4 regions of the Bacillus shivajii genome follow, and region 4 is predicted to be linked to each of the others. Evidence: a T-box and tRNA genes for the amino acid it is inferred to sense, from the RefSeq annotation. Region 4 holds a T-box; the other regions hold tRNA genes.
The links. A T-box is a leader RNA that pairs with one kind of tRNA and senses whether it is charged. The one in region 4 lies ahead of serS (serine--tRNA ligase), so its partner is inferred to be a tRNA-Ser.

Region 1 (5,336 bases), 1.0 Mb from region 4:
TGATTTTCTAATTCTTGATGGACCTCAGGTAACACTTCAAATAAAGTATGATCAAAGTAATAAAGACCATTTTTCACTTCATCTAAAACACTAGGCTTACGTTGGCGTAATTCATCCGTCTGCCATAAAGCTGTTACCTCATTAAACAAACTTTCGTCTAAATCGGCACGTTGTTTCTGTGTTAACAATGGATTATCGAATTGTTGCAAGATCATTGAAATTCGCTTTTGTGTTTCAAGTACGGTACGCTTCGTTGCTTCCGTTGGGTGTGCAGTAATAATGAGTTCAATCGATAAATCATTTAAAACTTGTTGAATAACTTCTTCAGAAAATTTGTCCTCTTTCAGTGCAGCAACTGCACTTTCAATTGAAACAGGCTGAACGGCGCCTTCATCTTGTAATTGATATTGACGTCTGCGACGAATACGATGATTTTGTTCGGCAATATTTATAAGGTGAAAATAAATGGAAAAGGCACGAATAACTTGTTGCCTAACTGGTGGTTGAACACTATTAATCTCTTCTTTTAAACTTTCATATAAGTTTTCATCATAATTTTTTCTTAAGTTTTTCGTTTTTTCTCTGATTTCTTCGACTTTGTTAAATAAAGAGATACCACCATGATGAACGAGAATTTCCCCTAGGATATTACCGAGTTTTTTCACATCATTTCGTAAAAGTAAACTACTATCAGTTACATTTATCATATAAGTCATCTCCTAATATTTTCAGTATATATTGAAAAAAGTTGGTTTTACAAAGAGCACCAAGGCGCACAAGGAAACAAGCAACGAATCCTCGGGGCATACATAGTTGGTACGTGAGGATGATGAGGAGAAGCGTAGTTAACTCACAAATCTAAAGGTGACTTGAAGTAAAATGGTGCTGCAGGGTAATTAGTAAAGTAATGCCTACGCTATCGATCAATAATGAAAAAATCATGACCTCTAACGTCCCAAGGTGGACAAAAAACGTCCCATAACTTGAAAGGATACTATTATTCTCTATGATTTTTACTATATTAACATACTAGACTATGAGTAATCAAATTTTTAAGAAAATTCTATCGTAGATAAGTTAGCCGTATTCCTTAGCAAATGATGAAATAATGGATTGTGCATTTTTATAGTACATAAAATTGCAATGCACTCATACATCGTTTTGCAACTAAAATTACATTAGATAATTTCTATTTGACACGGTCCTTTATGAGCATGATGTCAAACCAGGAAGCCAGGAAACTCGCCTTGCCATCCAGGCTATCATGCTAGTTGTACCGTATCAAATAGATGGACTTTTATTACGTATTTCTATTTTGCAATATATAACTACGTTCCGTATTTGACGATAACATGACTAGTTAAAGCATGAACGAAAAAGTAATTGAAACTAAAGGAAATGTGAATTGAACTTTGATGTCTTTTCATACAGAGCCTTCATTCATTTTTTGGACTAAACTAAATGGATTCGATATTTTGACTTTATTCCAACATCAATATCACTTCTTCTGAACTTTCCCTATATATAATAAGGGAGGCGGTTTCACCGTAGTTTACAGGCTTTTCCCTTCTCAGTATTCTTCCTAATTATATGTTCACTTTCCAGTACGATCTGATTGTCTACACGTACTTAGCAGAAAAATCAAAAAAAACGACTCTCAACGTTTTTTAAATCGTTAAGAGTCGCTGGATTATCATTTATGTATGGTACCGGTGGTCGGGGTCGAACCGACACTCCAGAAGGAACACGATTTTGAGTCGTGCGCGTCTGCCAATTCCGCCACACCGGCAAATCACACTGGCAGTATATATTGATAAATTATAATTGGTGCCGAGGGCCGGACTTGAACCGGCACGGTAGTCACCTACCGCAGGATTTTAAGTCCTGTGTGTCTGCCAATTCCACCACCCCGGCATGAGGTATAAAGGACTTTTTATTATGGAGGCGGCACCCGGATTCGAACCGGGGATCAGGGTTTTGCAGACCCATGCCTTACCACTTGGCTATGCCGCCATATGTTATTCTGGAGCGGAAGACGGGATTCGAACCCGCGACCCCCACCTTGGCAAGGTGGTGTTCTACCACTGAACTACTTCCGCATGAAAATGGCAGGGCTAGCAGGATTCGAACCTGCGAATCACGGAATCAAAATCCGATGCCTTACCGCTTGGCTATAGCCCTTTAATTTATCTCGAATGGGGCGGCTGATGGGAATCGAACCCACGAATGCCGGAACCACAATCCGGTGCGTTAACCACTTCGCCACAACCGCCATAATAATCATATACATTAAACAGTATAATCTAAACCCTTGTATTATGTTCAGAAAAATACTGATAAATTTAAAATTATGGTTTTGTAAGTTTCGTTCAGTATTCAAATGGTGGAGGGGGAGAGATTCGAACTCCCGAACCCTGAGGGAGCGGATTTACAGTCCGCCGCGTTTAGCCACTTCGCTACCCCTCCAAATGAGACAATAAATATATTACCGAATCTTTTATAATTCGTCAAGAGAAAATAAAAAATGGTGCTGGCCAGAGGACTTGAACCCCCAACCTACTGATTACAAGTCAGTTGCTCTACCAATTGAGCTAGGCCAGCAAAAAAATGGTGGCTCGGGACGGAATCGAACCGCCGACACACGGATTTTCAGTCCGTTGCTCTACCGACTGAGCTACCGAGCCAAATGGCGGTCCCGACGGGAATCGAACCCGCGATCTCCTGCGTGACAGGCAGGCATGTTAACCGCTACACCACGGGACCACACAAATATGTATTTAAAATTTGGTTGCGGGGGGCGGATTTGAACCACCGACCTTCGGGTTATGAGCCCGACGAGCTACCAGACTGCTCCACCCCGCGTCGTTATGAAAGCTTACGGATAATGTTATGCTCCGTAGCATATTAGACTGTCTCTTCCTCTTCTAGCACCGCTTTGTAGTTTATGCGTCGAGACAACTCGTAGATCATTCGACGATGTTGCGCTCGTTGCTCCACCCCGCGACGATATGAAAGCTTACAGGTGAACACGATTTTGAGTCGTGTGCGCTTGTATAAAATGGTGGAGGATGGCGGGCTCGAACCACCGACCCCTTGCTTGTAAGGCAAGTGCTCTCCCAACTGAGCTAATCCTCCAAATTGGTGACCCATAGGGGATTCGAACCCCTGTTACCGCCGTGAAAGGGCGGTGTCTTAACCACTTGACCAATGGGCCTTATATTTCTGGCGGAGAGAGAGGGATTTGAACCCTCGAGACGGGTTTAAACCGCCTACACGATTTCCAATCGTGCTCCTTCGGCCACTCGGACACCTCTCCGTATGGCTCCACAGGTAGGACTCGAACCTACGACCGATCGGTTAACAGCCGATTGCTCTACCACTGAGCTACTGTGGAATAAAAATTGGCCCAGCAACGTCCTACTCTCACAGGGGGAGAGCCCCCAACTACCATCGGCGCTGGAGAGCTTAACTTCCGTGTTCGGCATGGGAACGGGTGTGACCTCTCCGCTATCGTCACTGGACTTATGAAATTGAGAAGTATTGTACTCTCAAAACTAGATAACATTTGACTGATGACCTTCGGTCTGAAGGTTAATGTAATACTTTGGTTAAGCCCTCGATCGATTAGTATCTCTCAGCTCCACGTGTTGCCACGCTTCCACATGAGACCTATCAACCTCATCTTCTCTGAGGGATCTTACTCACTTGACGTGATGGGAAATCTCATCTTGAGGGGGGCTTCATGCTTAGATGCTTTCAGCACTTATCCCGTCCACACGTAGCTACCCAGCTATGCTCTTGGCAGAACAACTGGTACACCAGCGGTGTGTCCATCCCGGTCCTCTCGTACTAAGGACAGCTCCTCTCAAATTTCCTACGCCCGCGACGGATAGGGACCGAACTGTCTCACGACGTTCTGAACCCAGCTCGCGTACCGCTTTAATGGGCGAACAGCCCAACCCTTGGGACCTACTTCAGCCCCAGGATGCGATGAGCCGACATCGAGGTGCCAAACCTCCCCGTCGATGTGGACTCTTGGGAGAGATTAGCCTGTTATCCCCAGGGTAGCTTTTATCCGTTGAGCGACGGCCCTTCCATACGGTGCCGCCGGATCACTAAGCCCGACTTTCGTCCCTGCTCGACCTGTATGTCTCGCAGTCAAGCTCCCTTATGCCTTTGCACTCTGCGAATGATTTCCAACCATTCTGAGGGAACCTTTGGGCGCCTCCGTTACTTTTTAGGAGGCGACCGCCCCAGTCAAACTGCCCACCTGACACTGTCCCTGAACCGGATCACGGTCCGAGGTTAGAATTCCAGTACAGCCAGGGTAGTATCCCACCGACGCCTCCACCGAAGCTAGCGCTCCGGCTTCCAAGGCTCCTACCTATCCTGTACAAGCTGTACCAAAATCCAATATCAAGCTACAGTAAAGCTCCATGGGGTCTTTCCGTCCTGTCGCGGGTAACCTGCATCTTCACAGGTAATATAATTTCACCGGGTCTCTCGTTGAGACAGTGCCCAAATCGTTGCACCTTTCGTGCGGGTCGGAACTTACCCGACAAGGAATTTCGCTACCTTAGGACCGTTATAGTTACGGCCGCCGTTTACTGGGGCTTCAATTCAGAGCTTCTCCCTAATGGGATAACCCCTCCTCTTAACCTTCCAGCACCGGGCAGGTGTCAGCCCCTATACTTCGCCTTGCGGCTTGGCAGAGACCTGTGTTTTTGATAAACAGTCGTTTGGGCCTATTCACTGCGGCTCTCTCGGGCGTAAACCCTAATAGAGCACCCCTTCTCCCGAAGTTACGGGGTCATTTTGCCGAGTTCCTTAACGAGAGTTCTCCCGCGCGTCTTAGAATTCTCTTCCCGCCTACCTGTGTCGGTTTGCGGTACGGGCACCAGTCACCTCGCTAGAGGCTTTTCTAGGCAGTGTAGGATCAGGAACTTCGCTACTAAAATTTCGCTCGCCATCACAGCTCAGCCTTACGGTAAGCGGATTTACCTACTTACCAGCCTAACTGCTTGGACACGGACATCCAATGCCGTGCTTACCCTACCTTCCTGCGTCCCCCCATTGCTCAAATGGTGACGTGGTGGTACAGGAATTTCAACCTGTTTTCCATCGCCTACGCCTTTCGGCCTCGGCTTAGGTCCCGACTAACCCTGAGCGGACGAGCCTTCCTCAGGAAACCTTAGGCTTTCGACGGAGGGGATTCTCACCCCTCTTTTCGCTACTCATACCGGCATTCTCACTTCCAAGCGCTCCACCCATCCTCTCGGTTGAGCTTCAACGCCCTTGGAACGCTCCCCTACCACTGTCCGTAAGGACAATCCATA
Region 2 (5,336 bases), 930 kb from region 4:
TTCCCATAAATCAAAGCCACTATTAATAAATATGATATTCAGCGTTCCTAATGCTTAAAAGAAAACCCCCTTATGACCTTAGTCAAAAGGGGGAAGCGTTTTATGATAAATGAAGAACGGTTACTTTTTCATTCATCATTGATTCAATACTACGGCCAACACTTTTAATACCTTGACCTGACTCTTCACACCTAGAAAAGGAAAGTGATCACTCCCCGAGACGTAACGATTAAAACATGTGAATACTCTTAAACAATTCATAGAAATACAGAAAATATAAAATGGCATGTGTGTAAATATGACTAACAGAAGAATGTATAAAGAAAGAGTTAAAGGAAAAAATTGAACTTTAAAAAAATTGGATCGATATATGTAGAAGATTATTAATAGGAGGGGTTAAAAGTACTTGAAATATATGGTGATCAATTAGAAGGATTACTACATTTTTAGACAAAATAAAAAGACCTGTTCAATACAAGTCTAAAAAAAATGGTGAGCCATGAAGGACTCGAACCTTCGACCCTCTGATTAAAAGTCAGATGCTCTACCAACTGAGCTAATGGCTCGCAGTATTTGCGATGATGTTATCTCATCAAGCTTACGGACGATGTAACACTTCGTTGTCGTACCTGTTTCTTCCTCTGCTAGCTTGTCTTCGATGCCTAATGCGTCGAAACAACTCGCAGCGGTTTCGTGATGTAAATGCTCGTAACTGAGCTAATGGCTCGCAGTGTTTGCGATGATGATATCTCATGAAGCTTACGGACGATGTAACACTTCGTTGTCGTACCTGTTTCTTCCTCTGCTAGCTTGTCTTCGATGCCTAATGCGTCGAAACAACTCGCAGCGGTTTCGTGATGTAAATGCTCGTAACTGAGCTAATGGCTCGCAGTATTTGCGTTGATGTTTCTTCTAATCTATTCTATTTATTAATGAAAATGGTGACCCGTAGGGGATTCGAACCCCTGTTACCGCCGTGAAAGGGCGGTGTCTTAACCACTTGACCAACGGGCCTTTTTACAATTTAATAATAATGGCGGAGAAGGAGGGATTTGAACCCTCGCGCCGCTTACACGACCTACACCCTTAGCAGGGGCGCCCCTTCAGCCACTTGGGTACTTCTCCATAAAAATGGCTCCACAGGTAGGACTCGAACCTACGACCGATCGGTTAACAGCCGATTGCTCTACCACTGAGCTACTGTGGAATGGTGGGCCTGAGTGGACTCGAACCACCGACCTCACGCTTATCAGGCGTGCGCTCTAACCAGCTGAGCTACAGGCCCATTTAAAAAAATGGAGCGAGTGATGAGAATCGAACTCACGACATCAGCTTGGAAGGCTGAGGTTTTACCACTAAACTACACCCGCATATAATTTTGTTAAGACTTCAATTGCTTACCACGCTCTACCATGTCTCTTCCTCTACTAGCTAAGCTATCGTAGCTGTTTCCGTCGAGACAACTCCAAGAGTTTGTAAACACTGAATATTGAACGTTGCTTCTTCCTCTTCAAGTTTCGCTTCGGAGAATTATCCGTCGAAGCAGCACGCTGCAACTTCAATGATGTATTGCTTTGCGGCTGGAGGTTTTACCACTAAACTACACCCGCATATTTTAAAAAATGGCGCGCCCGAGAGGAGTCGAACCCCTAACCTTTTGATCCGTAGTCAAACGCTCTATCCAATTGAGCTACGGGCGCTTATGGAGCGGAAGACGAGATTCGAACTCGCGACCCCCACCTTGGCAAGGTGGTGTTCTACCACTGAACTACTTCCGCATAAATGGCAGGGCTAGCAGGATTCGAACCTGCGAATCACGGAATCAAAATCCGATGCCTTACCGCTTGGCTATAGCCCTTTAAAATATTATATGGGGCGGCTGATGGGAATCGAACCCACGAATGCCGGAATCACAATCCGGTGCGTTAACCACTTCGCCACAACCGCCACAAGATTTTAAATTTGGCAGGGGTAGTAGGAATCGAACCCACATCAAAGGTTTTGGAGACCTTCGTTTTACCATTAAACTATACCCCTATAAGATGGTGGAGGGGGAGAGATTCGAACTCCCGAACCCTGAGGGAGCGGATTTACAGTCCGCCGCGTTTAGCCACTTCGCTACCCCTCCACGTTTTTCTTGACGATAAACTGCGAATCTCTTCGTCAGCTACGTTCGACTCCATTTATCACGTACAGAAGTACGCTCAAACGTCATCTCACTTGCTTCCTTGACCTTCTTGTTTCTCGTCAAGAAAACAATTTTTTATACTGCGAATCTCTTCGTCAGCTACTAATTTAAATGGCGGTCCCGACGGGAATCGAACCCGCGATCTCCTGCGTGACAGGCAGGCATGTTAACCGCTACACCACGGGACCAGGTAAATATGGCGGAGGAGGAGGGATTCGAACCCCCGCGGGCCGTGAAGCCCCTGTCGGTTTTCAAGACCGATCCCTTCAGCCGGACTTGGGTACTCCTCCGTATAATATTGGTAGCGGCGGAGGGAGTCGAACCCACGACCTCACGGGTATGAACCGTACGCTCTAGCCAGCTGAGCTACACCGCCACAATATAAAAACAAAAATAATGATAAAAATCAATTGGTGGAGCCTAGCGGGATCGAACCGCTGACCTCCTGCGTGCAAAGCAGGCGCTCTCCCAGCTGAGCTAAGGCCCCATATAAAAAGCCCAGCAACGTCCTACTCTCACAGGGGGAGAGCCCCCAACTACCATCGGCGCTGGAGAGCTTAACTTCCGTGTTCGGCATGGGAACGGGTGTGACCTCTCCGCTATCGTCACTGGACTTATGAAATTGAGAAGTATTGTACTCTCAAAACTAGATAACATTTGACTGATGACCTTCGGTCTGAAGGTTAATGTAATACTTTGGTTAAGCCCTCGATCGATTAGTATCTCTCAGCTCCACGTGTTGCCACGCTTCCACATGAGACCTATCAACCTCATCATCTCTGAGGGATCTTACTCACTTGACGTGATGGGAAATCTCATCTTGAGGGGGGCTTCATGCTTAGATGCTTTCAGCACTTATCCCGTCCACACGTAGCTACCCAGCTATGCTCTTGGCAGAACAACTGGTACACCAGCGGTGTGTCCATCCCGGTCCTCTCGTACTAAGGACAGCTCCTCTCAAATTTCCTACGCCCGCGACGGATAGGGACCGAACTGTCTCACGACGTTCTGAACCCAGCTCGCGTACCGCTTTAATGGGCGAACAGCCCAACCCTTGGGACCTACTTCAGCCCCAGGATGCGATGAGCCGACATCGAGGTGCCAAACCTCCCCGTCGATGTGGACTCTTGGGAGAGATTAGCCTGTTATCCCCAGGGTAGCTTTTATCCGTTGAGCGACGGCCCTTCCATACGGTGCCGCCGGATCACTAAGCCCGACTTTCGTCCCTGCTCGACCTGTATGTCTCGCAGTCAAGCTCCCTTATGCCTTTGCACTCTGCGAATGATTTCCAACCATTCTGAGGGAACCTTTGGGCGCCTCCGTTACTTTTTAGGAGGCGACCGCCCCAGTCAAACTGCCCACCTGACACTGTCCCTGAACCGGATCACGGTCCGAGGTTAGAATTCCAGTACAGCCAGGGTAGTATCCCACCGACGCCTCCACCGAAGCTAGCGCTCCGGCTTCCAAGGCTCCTACCTATCCTGTACAAGCTGTACCAAAATCCAATATCAAGCTACAGTAAAGCTCCATGGGGTCTTTCCGTCCTGTCGCGGGTAACCTGCATCTTCACAGGTAATATAATTTCACCGGGTCTCTCGTTGAGACAGTGCCCAAATCGTTGCACCTTTCGTGCGGGTCGGAACTTACCCGACAAGGAATTTCGCTACCTTAGGACCGTTATAGTTACGGCCGCCGTTTACTGGGGCTTCAATTCAGAGCTTCTCCCTAATGGGATAACCCCTCCTCTTAACCTTCCAGCACCGGGCAGGTGTCAGCCCCTATACTTCGCCTTGCGGCTTGGCAGAGACCTGTGTTTTTGATAAACAGTCGTTTGGGCCTATTCACTGCGGCTCTCTCGGGCGTAAACCCTAATAGAGCACCCCTTCTCCCGAAGTTACGGGGTCATTTTGCCGAGTTCCTTAACGAGAGTTCTCCCGCGCGTCTTAGAATTCTCTTCCCGCCTACCTGTGTCGGTTTGCGGTACGGGCACCAGTCACCTCGCTAGAGGCTTTTCTAGGCAGTGTAGGATCAGGAACTTCGCTACTAAAATTTCGCTCGCCATCACAGCTCAGCCTTACGGTAAGCGGATTTACCTACTTACCAGCCTAACTGCTTGGACACGGACATCCAATGCCGTGCTTACCCTACCTTCCTGCGTCCCCCCATTGCTCAAATGGTGACGTGGTGGTACAGGAATTTCAACCTGTTTTCCATCGCCTACGCCTTTCGGCCTCGGCTTAGGTCCCGACTAACCCTGAGCGGACGAGCCTTCCTCAGGAAACCTTAGGCTTTCGACGGAGGGGATTCTCACCCCTCTTTTCGCTACTCATACCGGCATTCTCACTTCCAAGCGCTCCACCCATCCTCTCGGTTGAGCTTCAACGCCCTTGGAACGCTCCCCTACCACTGTCCGTAAGGACAATCCATAGCTTCGGTGATACGTTTAGCCCCGGTACATTTTCGGCGCAGAGTCACTCGACCAGTGAGCTATTACGCACTCTTTCAATGGTGGCTGCTTCTAAGCCAACATCCTGGTTGTCTAAGCAACTCCACATCCTTTTCCACTTAACGTATACTTGGGGACCTTAGCTGATGGTCTGGGCTGTTTCCCTCTTGACTACGGATCTTAGCACTCGCAGTCTGACTCCCGAGGATAAGTATTTGGCATTCGGAGTTTGACTGAATTCGGTAATCCTGTGGGGACCCCTAGTCCAATCAGTGCTCTACCTCCAATACTCTTCCCTCGAGGCTAGCCCTAAAGCTATTTCGGGGAGAACCAGCTATTTCCGAGTTCGATTGGCATTTCACCCCTACCCACACCTCATCCCCTCACTTTTCAACGTGAGTGGGTTCGGGCCTCCATCCAGTGTTACCTGGACTTCACCCTGGACATGGGTAGATCACACGGTTTCGGGTCTACAACCACGTACTCATTCGCCCTATTCAGACTCGCTTTCGCTGCGGCTCCGTCTCTTCAACTTAACCTTGCACGTAATCGTAACTCGCCGGTTCATTCTACAAAAGGCACGCCGTCACCCATTAACGGGCTCCGACTACTTGTAGGCACACGGTTTCAAGATCTCTTTCACTCCCCTCCCGGGGTGCTTTTCACCTTTCCCTCACGGTACTGGTTCACTATCGGTCACTA
Region 3 (5,336 bases), 480 kb from region 4:
AAAGGTTACCGCACCGACTTCGGGTGTTACAAGCTCTCGTGGTGTGACGGGCGGTGTGTACAAGGCCCGGGAACGTATTCACCGCGGCATGCTGATCCGCGATTACTAGCAATTCCGGCTTCATGCAGGCGAGTTGCAGCCTGCAATCCGAACTGAGAATGGCTTTATGGGATTCGCTCAACCTCGCGGTCTCGCTGCCCTTTGTACCATCCATTGTAGCACGTGTGTAGCCCAGGTCATAAGGGGCATGATGATTTGACGTCATCCCCACCTTCCTCCGGTTTGTCACCGGCAGTCACCTTAGAGTGCCCAACTAAATGCTGGCAACTAAGGTCAAGGGTTGCGCTCGTTGCGGGACTTAACCCAACATCTCACGACACGAGCTGACGACAACCATGCACCACCTGTCACTCTGTCCCCCGAAGGGGAAAGCCCTATCTCTAGGGTTGTCAGAGGATGTCAAGACCTGGTAAGGTTCTTCGCGTTGCTTCGAATTAAACCACATGCTCCACTGCTTGTGCGGGCCCCCGTCAATTCCTTTGAGTTTCAGCCTTGCGGCCGTACTCCCCAGGCGGAGTGCTTAATGTGTTAACTTCGGCACTAAGGGCATCGAAACCCCTAACACCTAGCACTCAACGTTTACGGCGTGGACTACCAGGGTATCTAATCCTGTTTGCTCCCCACGCTTTCGCGCCTCAGCGTCAGTTGTAGGCCAGAAAGTCGCCTTCGCCACTGGTGTTCCTCCACATATCTACGCATTTCACCGCTACACGTGGAATTCCACTTTCCTCTCCTACACTCAAGTCCCCCAGTTTCCAATGACCCTCCACGGTTGAGCCGTGGGCTTTCACATCAGACTTAAGAGACCGCCTGCGCGCGCTTTACGCCCAATAATTCCGGACAACGCTTGCCCCCTACGTATTACCGCGGCTGCTGGCACGTAGTTAGCCGGGGCTTTCTGGTTAGGTACCGTCAAGGTGCCGCCCTATTCGAACGGCACTTGTTCTTCCCTAACAACAGAGCTTTACAATCCGAAGACCGTCATCACTCACGCGGCGTTGCACCGTCAGGCTTTCGCCCATTGCGGATGATTCCCTACTGCTGCCTCCCGTAGGAGTCTGGACCGTGTCTCAGTTCCAGTGTGGCCGATCACCCTCTCAGGTCGGCTACGCATCGTCGCCTTGGTAAGCTCTTACCTCACCAACTAGCTAATGCGCCGCGGGCCCATCTTACAGTGTTAGGATAAATCCCAACTTTTACAATAGAGTCATGCGACTCTATTGGTCATCTGGTATTAGCCCCGGTTTCCCGGAGTTATCCCAGTCTGTAAGGCAGGTTGCCCACGTGTTACTCACCCGTCCGCCGCTGACCTCATAAAAGTAAACTTTTAATTGGTCCGCTCGACTTGCATGTATTAGGCACGCCGCCAGCGTTCGTCCTGAGCCAGGATCAAACTCTCCAATAAATTGTGATGAAAAAATCATCTTAAGAGTTTAATGTCTCTGACATCAAAAAAAAAAAAAAAAAAAAAAAAAAAAAAAAAATTCATTGACGGGATATTTTTATATCCCATTTCGCTTGGCTTTTTGTTTAGTTTTCAAAGGTCAATATATGGTGGGCCTGAGTGGACTCGAACCACCGACCTCACGCTTATCAGGCGTGCGCTCTAACCAGCTGAGCTACAGGCCCTCAAGCAACATTAACTACTATATCATCGATAAGATAATGATGCAAGAGTTATTTTAAAATAATTTTCATGGAGCGGGTGATGAGAATCGAACTCACGACATCAGCTTGGAAGGCTGAGGTTTTACCACTAAACTACACCCGCATATATTATAAATGACTACCTTATTATAAAACACTGAAATATCCTGGTCGGGAAGACAGGATTTGAACCTGCGACCCCTTGGTCCCAAACCAAGTGCTCTGCCAAGCTGAGCTACTTCCCGTATTATTTTTCGGATTAGCGCTGACAACTGATAAGAGATAGTTAATGGCGCGCCCGAGAGGAGTCGAACCCCTAACCTTTTGATCCGTAGTCAAACGCTCTATCCAATTGAGCTACGGGCGCCTATATTAGGCTGTTATATAAAATGGTGCGGTCGAGAGGATTTGAACCTCCACGGGGTCGCCCCCACTAGGCCCTCAACCTAGCGCGTCTGCCGTTCCGCCACGACCGCAACAAATGAAAGATTATTATAATGGTGCGGGTGGAGGGAGTCGAACCCCCACGCCCGAAGGCACTAGATCCTAAGTCTAGCGCGTCTGCCAATTCCGCCACACCCGCACACTAAAATAAAAAAAATGGCGGTCCCGACGGGAATCGAACCCGCGATCTCCTGCGTGACAGGCAGGCATGTTAACCGCTACACCACGGGACCACACTATTTGACGTCTATTATATTTAATTAATGGTGGAGGATGGCGGGCTCGAACCACCGACCCCTTGCTTGTAAGGCAAGTGCTCTCCCAACTGAGCTAATCCTCCCTATTTGTTTGAAATAAGCGGCGAATCTCTTTGTCAGATGCGCTCACTCACATCCTCACGTATGTGGTATACGCTCCAGTGCTCGTTCCCTTTCTTCCTCGACCTTCTTGCTTCTTTCAAACAAAACGATCTGCATAAGGGGCGGCGAATCTCTTTGTCAGATGCGCTCACTCACATCCTCATGTATACGAGACTTTGAAAAAACTAATGGTGACCCGTAGGGGATTCGAACCCCTGTTACCGCCGTGAAAGGGCGGTGTCTTAACCACTTGACCAACGGGCCTAATATTTAATGGCGGAGAAGGAGGGATTTGAACCCTCGCGCCGCTCACACGACCTACTCCCTTAGCAGGGGAGCCCCTTCAGCCACTTGGGTACTTCTCCATAAGAATGGCTCCACAGGTAGGACTCGAACCTACGACCGATCGGTTAACAGCCGATTGCTCTACCACTGAGCTACTGTGGAATATTGTTAGTGTTTTTTTGCGACTTTTATATCTTACACAATCAACAAGATTATGTCAACTGTTTTTTTACGGAGTCGCATTCTCTCTTAATTATATTTATCTGCTTACTTTTAGCTTGTCCCATTTATTAAGGAACAAAAATGAGTAAGGACTTCCCCCAAAAAAAGAAATGGCTCCACAGGTAGGACTCGAACCTACGACCGATCGGTTAACAGCCGATTGCTCTACCACTGAGCTACTGTGGAATAATAACGACAATTATTATTTTAAACAAAGATAATATTAATGTCAAACCCACGTTACTGTAGTTGTTCACTTCCTTAATGTTGTTGGTAGGCTCTCTTGATGAGATTTATATAATAGCATAGAGATTTAATAAAAATCAACTTTTTATCCAGAAATCGTTTTAACAATTTTTAACTTTCCTTTACACTTCCCACAAACATACTTCTTCGTATCTATTCTTCTTTTCCTTTTATAGATTAAATCACAAGAAGTACATTGGTACATATGAATGACCTTAGATTTTTTCCGAGTCCCAGGGAGTGTTTGACAATGCCTCGAGCCACCAACCGCTTTTAGCAAATTTTTAAACTCTCTATCTTTATGCATGTACCCTTTTCCTTCAATGTGTAAGTGGTAATGGCAAAGTTCATGCTTAATGATTTTTACTAACTCTTCATATCCGAAGTGTTCATAATGCTTTGGGTTGATCTCAATATGGTGATCTGCTAATGAGTAACGCCCCCCTGTTGTTCTTAACCTATTATTAAAATATGCATCATGCTGGAACGGCTTATTAAATGAATTTACCGATATCTGTTCAACTAACTGTTGTAATTGTTCATTATTCACTTCCTAGACACCCTCCTTTCCCAAGCCCACTTCAATACTTCAGTATCTATACTCCGCTATTTACAGCTTGTAAATATTACGTTCTTGTTATATCTTCATCAATTTGAAAACAAGGACAATCCTTCGAACATATATTAATTAATACTATCCGAACTATCATTTAATACGAACGAAAGGAGGTTACTTTATGCCCTCTTGGCTACGCAACCAATTACAAGAGGCCTATCAGCGTAAGGACCTGCGTAGAATCCGGATTTTAAACCAATGTTGGTTTTATTATAAAAGATCCACGCCATACTCGTCATCTAAATCACAATAAGATACTACTATAGAAATTTTTTAAGTTCTAATCTTTGATTGCCGAGCCTATAGGCGTTACTAGAACCATAGTTGAACTTATACACTTTAAAATTTTCACAGCGTCGAGTATTTTCTTACCAAAAGATTTGTAGATTCTTAACGATTTTAAAAAAGAGGGGATCCCCCCCTCTTTCCCAAGTTAGCCATTTGTCAGTTGCTTTTCCGGTTTTAACATCGTTAAGGCAATTCGTCCCTTTTTCATATCGACATCATCAACCCATACAGTAACAACGTCACCGACAGAGACAATTTCCATCGGATGTTTTACAAAGCGGTTGGCTAGCTTTGATATGTGGACAAGTCCATCTTCTTTTACACCAATATCTACAAATGCTCCAAAGTCAACAACATTTCTTATCGTCCCTTGTAACTCCATTCCCTTTGAGAGGTCATCCATTGATAACACATCAGTTTTAAGAACAGGCTTTGGAACATCCTCACGTGGATCACGCCCAGGTCTAGATAATGCATCAAGAATGTCTTGAAGCGTTGGAATACCTACACCGTATTTGTCAGCAAGTTCATTCACATTCAATTGCTCTATTCTTTCCTTAATATCAGTTGTCCCTAAATCCTCTTCCTTAATACTTAAGTCTTTCATGATTTCCTTTGTAACGGAATAACTTTCTGGGTGAATGCTTGTACGGTCTAGCGGTTGGTCACCATCAATAATCCTTAAGAAACCTATACTTTGTTCATATGTTTTATTCCCTAAACGCGGGACCTTCTTCAATTGTTTTCTATTTATAAACTTTCCTTCTTCTTCTCGGTATTTCACAATATTATTGGCTACGGATTTTGATAAGCCTGAAACATATTGTAATAATGAAGAAGAAGCAGTATTTAAGTTAACTCCTACTTGGTTTACAACTGTTTCAACGACGAAAGTAAGCTGGTCATTTAACTTCGACTGTGTGACGTCATGTTGATATTGACCAACGCCAACTGACTTCGGGTCAATTTTCACGAGCTCTGCAAGCGGATCTTGTATTCTTCTTGCAATAGAAACAGCACTCCGCTCTTCCACTTGTAAATCAGGGAACTCTTCTTTCGCTAATTTTGAAGCAGAATAAACACTCGCTCCCGCTTCATTTACAATTAAATAGTACAATTTACGATCTACTTCCTTCATTAGATCAGCAATAAATTGCTCAGTTTCACGA
Region 4 (5,336 bases):
TTCATCTGTCACATCATCATCTTCTGGAGCGTCGACTTCATCGTCTCCACCACAAGCAACTAACACAATAGCTAGCGTTAAAGCTAACAGCATAAGCAAAAATTTACTTAACTTCATAAATACATGTACCCCCCTTGTTTTTTTCCGAAGATTTTAAAAATAGAAAAGAAAAATTAAAAGTATTTCTTTCTTCCCCTCACCTCCTTAAAAGTACTTACGTGACGACTTTTATTTTTCATCGGTGTATAAATGGCAAGATACATAGTGACCTTCACCATAATGAATAAGCTCCGGACGCTCTACCTTACATCGTTCATGAGCTTCAGGACAACGAGTATGGAATGAACACCCAGTCGGAGGATTAGATGGACTTGGGAGCTCACCTTTTAACTTGATTTTCTCCCTTTTTCTATCAAATTCTGCTACCGGTACAGACGATAGTAATGCTTGTGTATATGGATGTAGGGGATTGTTGTATATTTTATCTTTAGGACCAATCTCAGCTAACCTTCCGAGATACATCACCCCTACACGATCACTAATATGCTTAACGACACTTAAATCATGTGCAATAAACAAATATGTAAGACTAAATTCATCTTGTAAATCATCCATCAAATTTAATACTTGCGATTGTACAGAAACATCCAATGCTGATACCGGCTCATCTCCAATAATAAATTTCGGGTTAATTGATAGCGCTCTTGCAATGCCTATACGTTGACGTTGCCCCCCAGAGAACTCATGAGGATATTTCTCTCTAGCCTCCTCGCTTAAACCAACTTTTTCTAGTAAATCTACCACTTTATTTTTTCGATCTTTCTTCGATAGTGTTTTTTGGACTAACATTGGTTCTTCGATGATCTCACCAACACTCATTCTAGGATTTAACGACGCAAACGGGTCTTGAAAAACCATTTGCATATCTTTTCGGTAAGGTCTTAATCTTCGATTACCGATATTTGAGATGTCATCACCATCAAATAAAATTTGACCTTCTGTTGGATTTAAAAGTCTTAATATCGTTCTTCCTAGTGTCGACTTTCCTGAACCTGACTCCCCTACAATTCCTAATGTCTCTCCTTTAAATACGTCAAAAGAAACATCGTCTACTGCTTTTACATGGCCAACAGTTCTTTGCAAAACCCCACCTTTTACAGGGAAGTATTTTTTTAAGTTTCTTACTTCAATGACTTTATCTTTTGGTTGCTCCATTATGTTCTCCCCCTTAATCCTCATAGAGATAGCATCTGACTTTTTGTTTTGCTTTTGTCTCTATAAGGCCTGGATTTGTTTCACGACATTTGTCCATGACATGTTTACACCTGGGTGCAAACCTACAGCCTTGTGGGAACCGGTGTGCCGGTGGAACTGTACCAGGTATAGATTCTAGTCGTTCTACATCTAAATCTAAATTTGGAATACTCCCTAATAAACCGACTGTATATGGATGCTTAGGGTCTGTAAAAAGCTCTTTTACAGGAGCCTCTTCAACAATTTGTCCTCCATACATAACCAATACTCTGTCAGCAACTTCTGCTACAATACCTAGGTCATGGGTAATTAGTAGAATGGAAGACTCAAACTTCTCTTTCATTTCAATCATTAAATCTAATATTTGGGATTGAATCGTTACATCTAACGCAGTTGTCGGTTCATCTGCAATTAAGAGTTTTGGGTCACAACTCATCGCAATCGCAACCATTGCCCTCTGTCTCATTCCTCCCGAAAGCTGGTGTGGGTATTCATGAACAATTTCTTCGGCTCTTGGGAAACCTACGAGCTTTAATAAATCAATCGCTTTAAGGTACGCTTCTTTCTTTTTCATTTTTTTATGCTTCATTAACGTTTCAGCTATTTGATTTCCAATTGTATATACAGGATTTAATGAAGTCATAGGTTCTTGGAATATCATTCCAATGTCATTACCTCTTACTTTTCGCATTTCTCGATCTGATAGCTTTAAAAGTTCTTTCCCTTCAAGTTTAATTGAACCATCTACAATCTCTCCTGGAGGTGAATGAATTAACCTCATTATTGAAAGGGATGTAATACTTTTACCACTACCTGACTCACCTACTAACGCCAAGGTCTCCCCTTTTTTTATAGAGAAATTTACTCCATCTACTGCTTTTGCTGTTTTATCCTCCATAAAAAAGTATGTTTTTAAGTCTTTTACTTCAAGTAAATCCTGTGCTTCATTCCCCATACATCTCACCCCATGTCATATATGTAATAGCGGTGCCTTAAATCGACATTATATGATATTTTATGCATCAATAAGTATATATTTTTAAAAACACTATACTACCCAAAAAATAGAGATTCTCCTTTTATCCATTTTGATAGAATTAATTTAACACAGTTATATTTGGCTGTACATAGTTTTTTGAAAATTATTTCTTTTTAGATATTTCGGCATTCTAAGTTTTTCGAATAAAAATAATATTTATATTATTGTATATTTATAATTACCATGGGGCTTATAATTAATTTCCAAATAAAAATAAGTAATAATGAATAAATATTTGTCTGATTATTCTTAAATTTTATTTTTTATATCACATACGTATTTCTTATGTGTTTCATTTATTACAGAAATATTTCAGACATAAATAAAAAAACAACCTCTCTAAAAAAAAGAGGTTGTTCTAAATATTATTTTGAAATGATATCTTTGCCACCCATATATGGCTTTAATACTTCAGGGACACGAATAGTACCGTCTTCTTGTTGATAGTTTTCTAAAATGGCAGCAACTGTTCTTCCTACTGCTAACCCAGAACCGTTTAAAGTATGAACATACTCTGCTTTGCCTTTTGCATCACGTTTAAATCGAATATTTGCTCTACGTGCTTGGAAGTCCTCAAAGTTACTGCAAGATGAAATTTCACGATAAGTTCCATAACTTGGGATCCAAACTTCAATGTCATATTTCTTTGCTGCAGTAAATCCTAAGTCACCTGTACACATATCCATCACTCGGTATGGTAACTCAAGTAGTTGCAATACTTTTTCGGCATGGGACGTTAGTAACTCAAGTTGGTCATATGATTCCTCAGGTTTAACAAACCTTACAAGCTCCACCTTATTAAACTGGTGCTGCCTAATTAACCCTCTTGTATCACGTCCAGCAGACCCTGCTTCTGAACGGAAACAAGCACTATATGCCGTATAGGTTTTTGGTAAATCTTCTCCACCCATAATTTCATCTCGATGTAAATTTGTCACTGGTACTTCAGCTGTTGGGATTAAGAAGTAGTCTTCCTCTCGAATTTTAAATGAATCTTCTTCAAATTTTGGAAGTTGACCTGTCCCTGTCATGCTATCTCGGTTTACCATATACGGTGGTAATACCTCTTCATAACCATGTTTATCTTGATGAAGGTCCATCATAAAGTTAATTAAAGCTCGTTCAAGTCTTGCACCTAACCCTTTATAAAAAACAAAGCGACTACCTGTTACTTTAGATGCTCGTTCAAAATCTACTATTCCTAGATCCGACGCTAAATCCCAATGCGGCTTTGCCTCAAATGATAATGAAGGGACTTCTCCCCATTTTCTTGCCTCAACATTGTCTTCTTCATCTGCACCTACAGGGACAGTTTCATGAGGAATATTCGGGATCGTTAACAGAATATTCGTCAGCTCATCATCAACAACACGTAATTCTTCATCTAATTCTTTTACACGAGTAGAAACATCTTTCATTTCTTTAATTAAGTCATCAGCATCTTTTTTCTCCCTCTTGAGCTGGGAAATTTCCTGAGATACTGTATTTCGGCGACTTTTAAGATCCTCTACTTTTTGAATCAAATCTCGTCTCTTTTGATCTAGGTCACCGAAACGGTCTAAATCAGAAATATCCTCATTTCTGTGTGCTAATTGCTCCTTAATGTTATCAAAGTCTTTACGAAGTCGTTTAACATCTAACATTTTCTTACCTCCTAATTTATTGTGAAAAAGGGTATAAGCTTTCAACAAATGCTTTATCGGGAAAACGTAAGTTAGTTCTATCATGTTATAAAAACACAAAAAACTCCCGTCCCTATATAAAGGGACGAGAGCTACCCGCGTTGCCACCCTAATTGAAGTACATATGTACTTCCAGCTTTATTGAATAACGGTCAATCAACCGAAGCAGTCTACTTTCATTTCAACTGCTTTGCTCCAGGATGGATTCACAATACATTCACACCGATTCACAGCAACCATCGGCTCTCTGAGGTGAATAAATATTGTTACTAATTCCCTTCTTCACAGTTCATATAATGATGTTAATCAATATTCTAACCGATTTTTATGTGTTTAATCAAGCAGGTACCTGACTTTCACGCACCATTTTCACAAAAAACTGATGCATACGTGCATCATCTGTTAATTCTGGGTGAAAAGAACAAGCAAGATAAGGACCTTGTTTTGCTGCAACAGTTTCCCCATCACATTCTGCGACGACCTCAACATTTTCACCTGCATGTTGGATAATTGGTGCACGAATAAATACAGCTGGGAAGTTATCGCCAACGCCTTTTACATCTAAATCAATTTCAAAGCTTTCTCGCTGGCGTCCGAATGCATTTCGCTCCACTTTTATATCCATAACTGCTAAATGTGGCTCAGCATGGCCAACAAGTTCCTTTGCCATTAGTATTGCTCCTGCACAAGTACCAAACATTGGTTTTCCTCTATTGGCGAACTCTTTTAACGGTTCAAAGAAATCATATTTATCAATGAGTTTTCTCATGGTTGTGCTTTCGCCACCAGGAAAAACTAATCCATCAATTTCATTTAAGTCAGAAGCGCGTTTAACGACTTTAACATGTACGTCTGGAGCTTCTAGTGCTTTTACATGCTCTCTAACCGCTCCTTGTAACGCTAAAACACCTATGTTTATCATGATGTTATTCTCCTCTCAATTGAAGGTAAATGAACACCTTACCAACCGCGGTCTTGCATACGGTCTTTTTCTTCTAATGTAGAGATTTCAATCCCTTTCATTGCTGTACCTAAATCCTTAGATAGTTCAGCAATTAACTTGTAGTCCTCATAATGCGTTGTTGCTTCAACAATTGAACGTGCAAAACGTTGTGGGTTGTCAGATTTGAAAATACCTGAACCAACGAATACACCGTCTGCACCTAACTGCATCATTAATGCAGCATCAGCTGGAGTTGCAATACCACCTGCTGCAAAGTTAACAACAGGGAATTTACCTGTACGCTTAATTTCTAACAGAACATCATAAGGTGCACCAAGGTTTTTCGCTTCTGTCATTAACTCATCTTCAGACATACCGATCACTTTTTTAATTTGAGACTGCATCATGCGCATATGGC

Region 1: it has a tRNA-Ser gene. The T-box ahead of serS (serine--tRNA ligase) is inferred to sense a tRNA for this amino acid. The anticodon was not compared.
Region 2: it has a tRNA-Ser gene. The T-box ahead of serS (serine--tRNA ligase) is inferred to sense a tRNA for this amino acid. The anticodon was not compared.
Region 3: it has a tRNA-Ser gene. The T-box ahead of serS (serine--tRNA ligase) is inferred to sense a tRNA for this amino acid. The anticodon was not compared.

Annotation. Positions count from the first base shown of each region.
Region 1 covers NZ_CP084703.1:1,042,108-1,047,443, reverse strand. The annotation lists gene ppc (phosphoenolpyruvate carboxylase) at 1-707, opposite strand, end outside; tRNA gene LGQ02_RS05050 (tRNA-Leu) at 1,705-1,789, opposite strand; tRNA gene LGQ02_RS05045 (tRNA-Leu) at 1,826-1,914, opposite strand; tRNA gene LGQ02_RS05040 (tRNA-Cys) at 1,940-2,013, opposite strand; tRNA gene LGQ02_RS05035 (tRNA-Gly) at 2,025-2,099, opposite strand; tRNA gene LGQ02_RS05030 (tRNA-Gln) at 2,107-2,181, opposite strand; tRNA gene LGQ02_RS05025 (tRNA-His) at 2,197-2,272, opposite strand; tRNA gene LGQ02_RS05020 (tRNA-Tyr) at 2,382-2,466, opposite strand; tRNA gene LGQ02_RS05015 (tRNA-Thr) at 2,526-2,601, opposite strand; tRNA gene LGQ02_RS05010 (tRNA-Phe) at 2,609-2,684, opposite strand; tRNA gene LGQ02_RS05005 (tRNA-Asp) at 2,688-2,763, opposite strand; tRNA gene LGQ02_RS05000 (tRNA-Met) at 2,786-2,862, opposite strand; tRNA gene LGQ02_RS04995 (tRNA-Val) at 3,060-3,135, opposite strand; tRNA gene LGQ02_RS04990 (tRNA-Glu) at 3,140-3,214, opposite strand; tRNA gene LGQ02_RS04985 (tRNA-Ser) at 3,224-3,316, opposite strand; tRNA gene LGQ02_RS04980 (tRNA-Asn) at 3,320-3,394, opposite strand; rRNA gene rrf (5S ribosomal RNA) at 3,405-3,521, opposite strand; rRNA gene LGQ02_RS04970 (23S ribosomal RNA) at 3,605-5,336, opposite strand, start outside.
Region 2 covers NZ_CP084703.1:3,538,266-3,543,601, forward strand. The annotation lists tRNA gene LGQ02_RS17050 (tRNA-Lys) at 491-566, opposite strand; tRNA gene LGQ02_RS17055 (tRNA-Glu) at 940-1,014, opposite strand; tRNA gene LGQ02_RS17060 (tRNA-Ser) at 1,035-1,125, opposite strand; tRNA gene LGQ02_RS17065 (tRNA-Asn) at 1,133-1,207, opposite strand; tRNA gene LGQ02_RS17070 (tRNA-Ile) at 1,209-1,285, opposite strand; tRNA gene LGQ02_RS17075 (tRNA-Gly) at 1,297-1,370, opposite strand; tRNA gene LGQ02_RS17080 (tRNA-Arg) at 1,624-1,700, opposite strand; tRNA gene LGQ02_RS17085 (tRNA-Gly) at 1,704-1,778, opposite strand; tRNA gene LGQ02_RS17090 (tRNA-Gln) at 1,784-1,858, opposite strand; tRNA gene LGQ02_RS17095 (tRNA-His) at 1,872-1,947, opposite strand; tRNA gene LGQ02_RS17100 (tRNA-Trp) at 1,964-2,037, opposite strand; tRNA gene LGQ02_RS17105 (tRNA-Tyr) at 2,044-2,128, opposite strand; tRNA gene LGQ02_RS17110 (tRNA-Asp) at 2,301-2,376, opposite strand; tRNA gene LGQ02_RS17115 (tRNA-Ser) at 2,386-2,478, opposite strand; tRNA gene LGQ02_RS17120 (tRNA-Met) at 2,488-2,564, opposite strand; tRNA gene LGQ02_RS17125 (tRNA-Ala) at 2,600-2,675, opposite strand; rRNA gene rrf (5S ribosomal RNA) at 2,685-2,801, opposite strand; rRNA gene LGQ02_RS17135 (23S ribosomal RNA) at 2,885-5,336, opposite strand, start outside.
Region 3 covers NZ_CP084703.1:504,283-509,618, reverse strand. The annotation lists rRNA gene LGQ02_RS02590 (16S ribosomal RNA) at 1-1,465, opposite strand, end outside; tRNA gene LGQ02_RS02585 (tRNA-Ile) at 1,613-1,689, opposite strand; tRNA gene LGQ02_RS02580 (tRNA-Gly) at 1,758-1,831, opposite strand; tRNA gene LGQ02_RS02575 (tRNA-Pro) at 1,876-1,952, opposite strand; tRNA gene LGQ02_RS02570 (tRNA-Arg) at 1,998-2,074, opposite strand; tRNA gene LGQ02_RS02565 (tRNA-Leu) at 2,098-2,183, opposite strand; tRNA gene LGQ02_RS02560 (tRNA-Leu) at 2,206-2,290, opposite strand; tRNA gene LGQ02_RS02555 (tRNA-Asp) at 2,309-2,384, opposite strand; tRNA gene LGQ02_RS02550 (tRNA-Val) at 2,416-2,491, opposite strand; tRNA gene LGQ02_RS02545 (tRNA-Glu) at 2,700-2,774, opposite strand; tRNA gene LGQ02_RS02540 (tRNA-Ser) at 2,785-2,875, opposite strand; tRNA gene LGQ02_RS02535 (tRNA-Asn) at 2,883-2,957, opposite strand; tRNA gene LGQ02_RS02530 (tRNA-Asn) at 3,129-3,203, opposite strand; gene LGQ02_RS02525 (SprT family protein) at 3,349-3,813, opposite strand; gene cmpA (cortex morphogenetic protein CmpA) at 4,001-4,132, shown strand; gene LGQ02_RS02515 (Tex family protein) at 4,313-5,336, opposite strand, start outside.
Region 4 covers NZ_CP084703.1:24,489-29,824, reverse strand. The annotation lists gene LGQ02_RS00110 (peptide-binding protein) at 1-117, opposite strand, end outside; gene LGQ02_RS00105 (ABC transporter ATP-binding protein) at 229-1,215, opposite strand; gene LGQ02_RS00100 (ABC transporter ATP-binding protein) at 1,229-2,209, opposite strand; gene serS (serine--tRNA ligase) at 2,659-3,936, opposite strand; T-box leader at 4,054-4,267, opposite strand; gene pdxT (pyridoxal 5'-phosphate synthase glutaminase subunit PdxT) at 4,313-4,897, opposite strand; gene pdxS (pyridoxal 5'-phosphate synthase lyase subunit PdxS) at 4,936-5,336, opposite strand, start outside.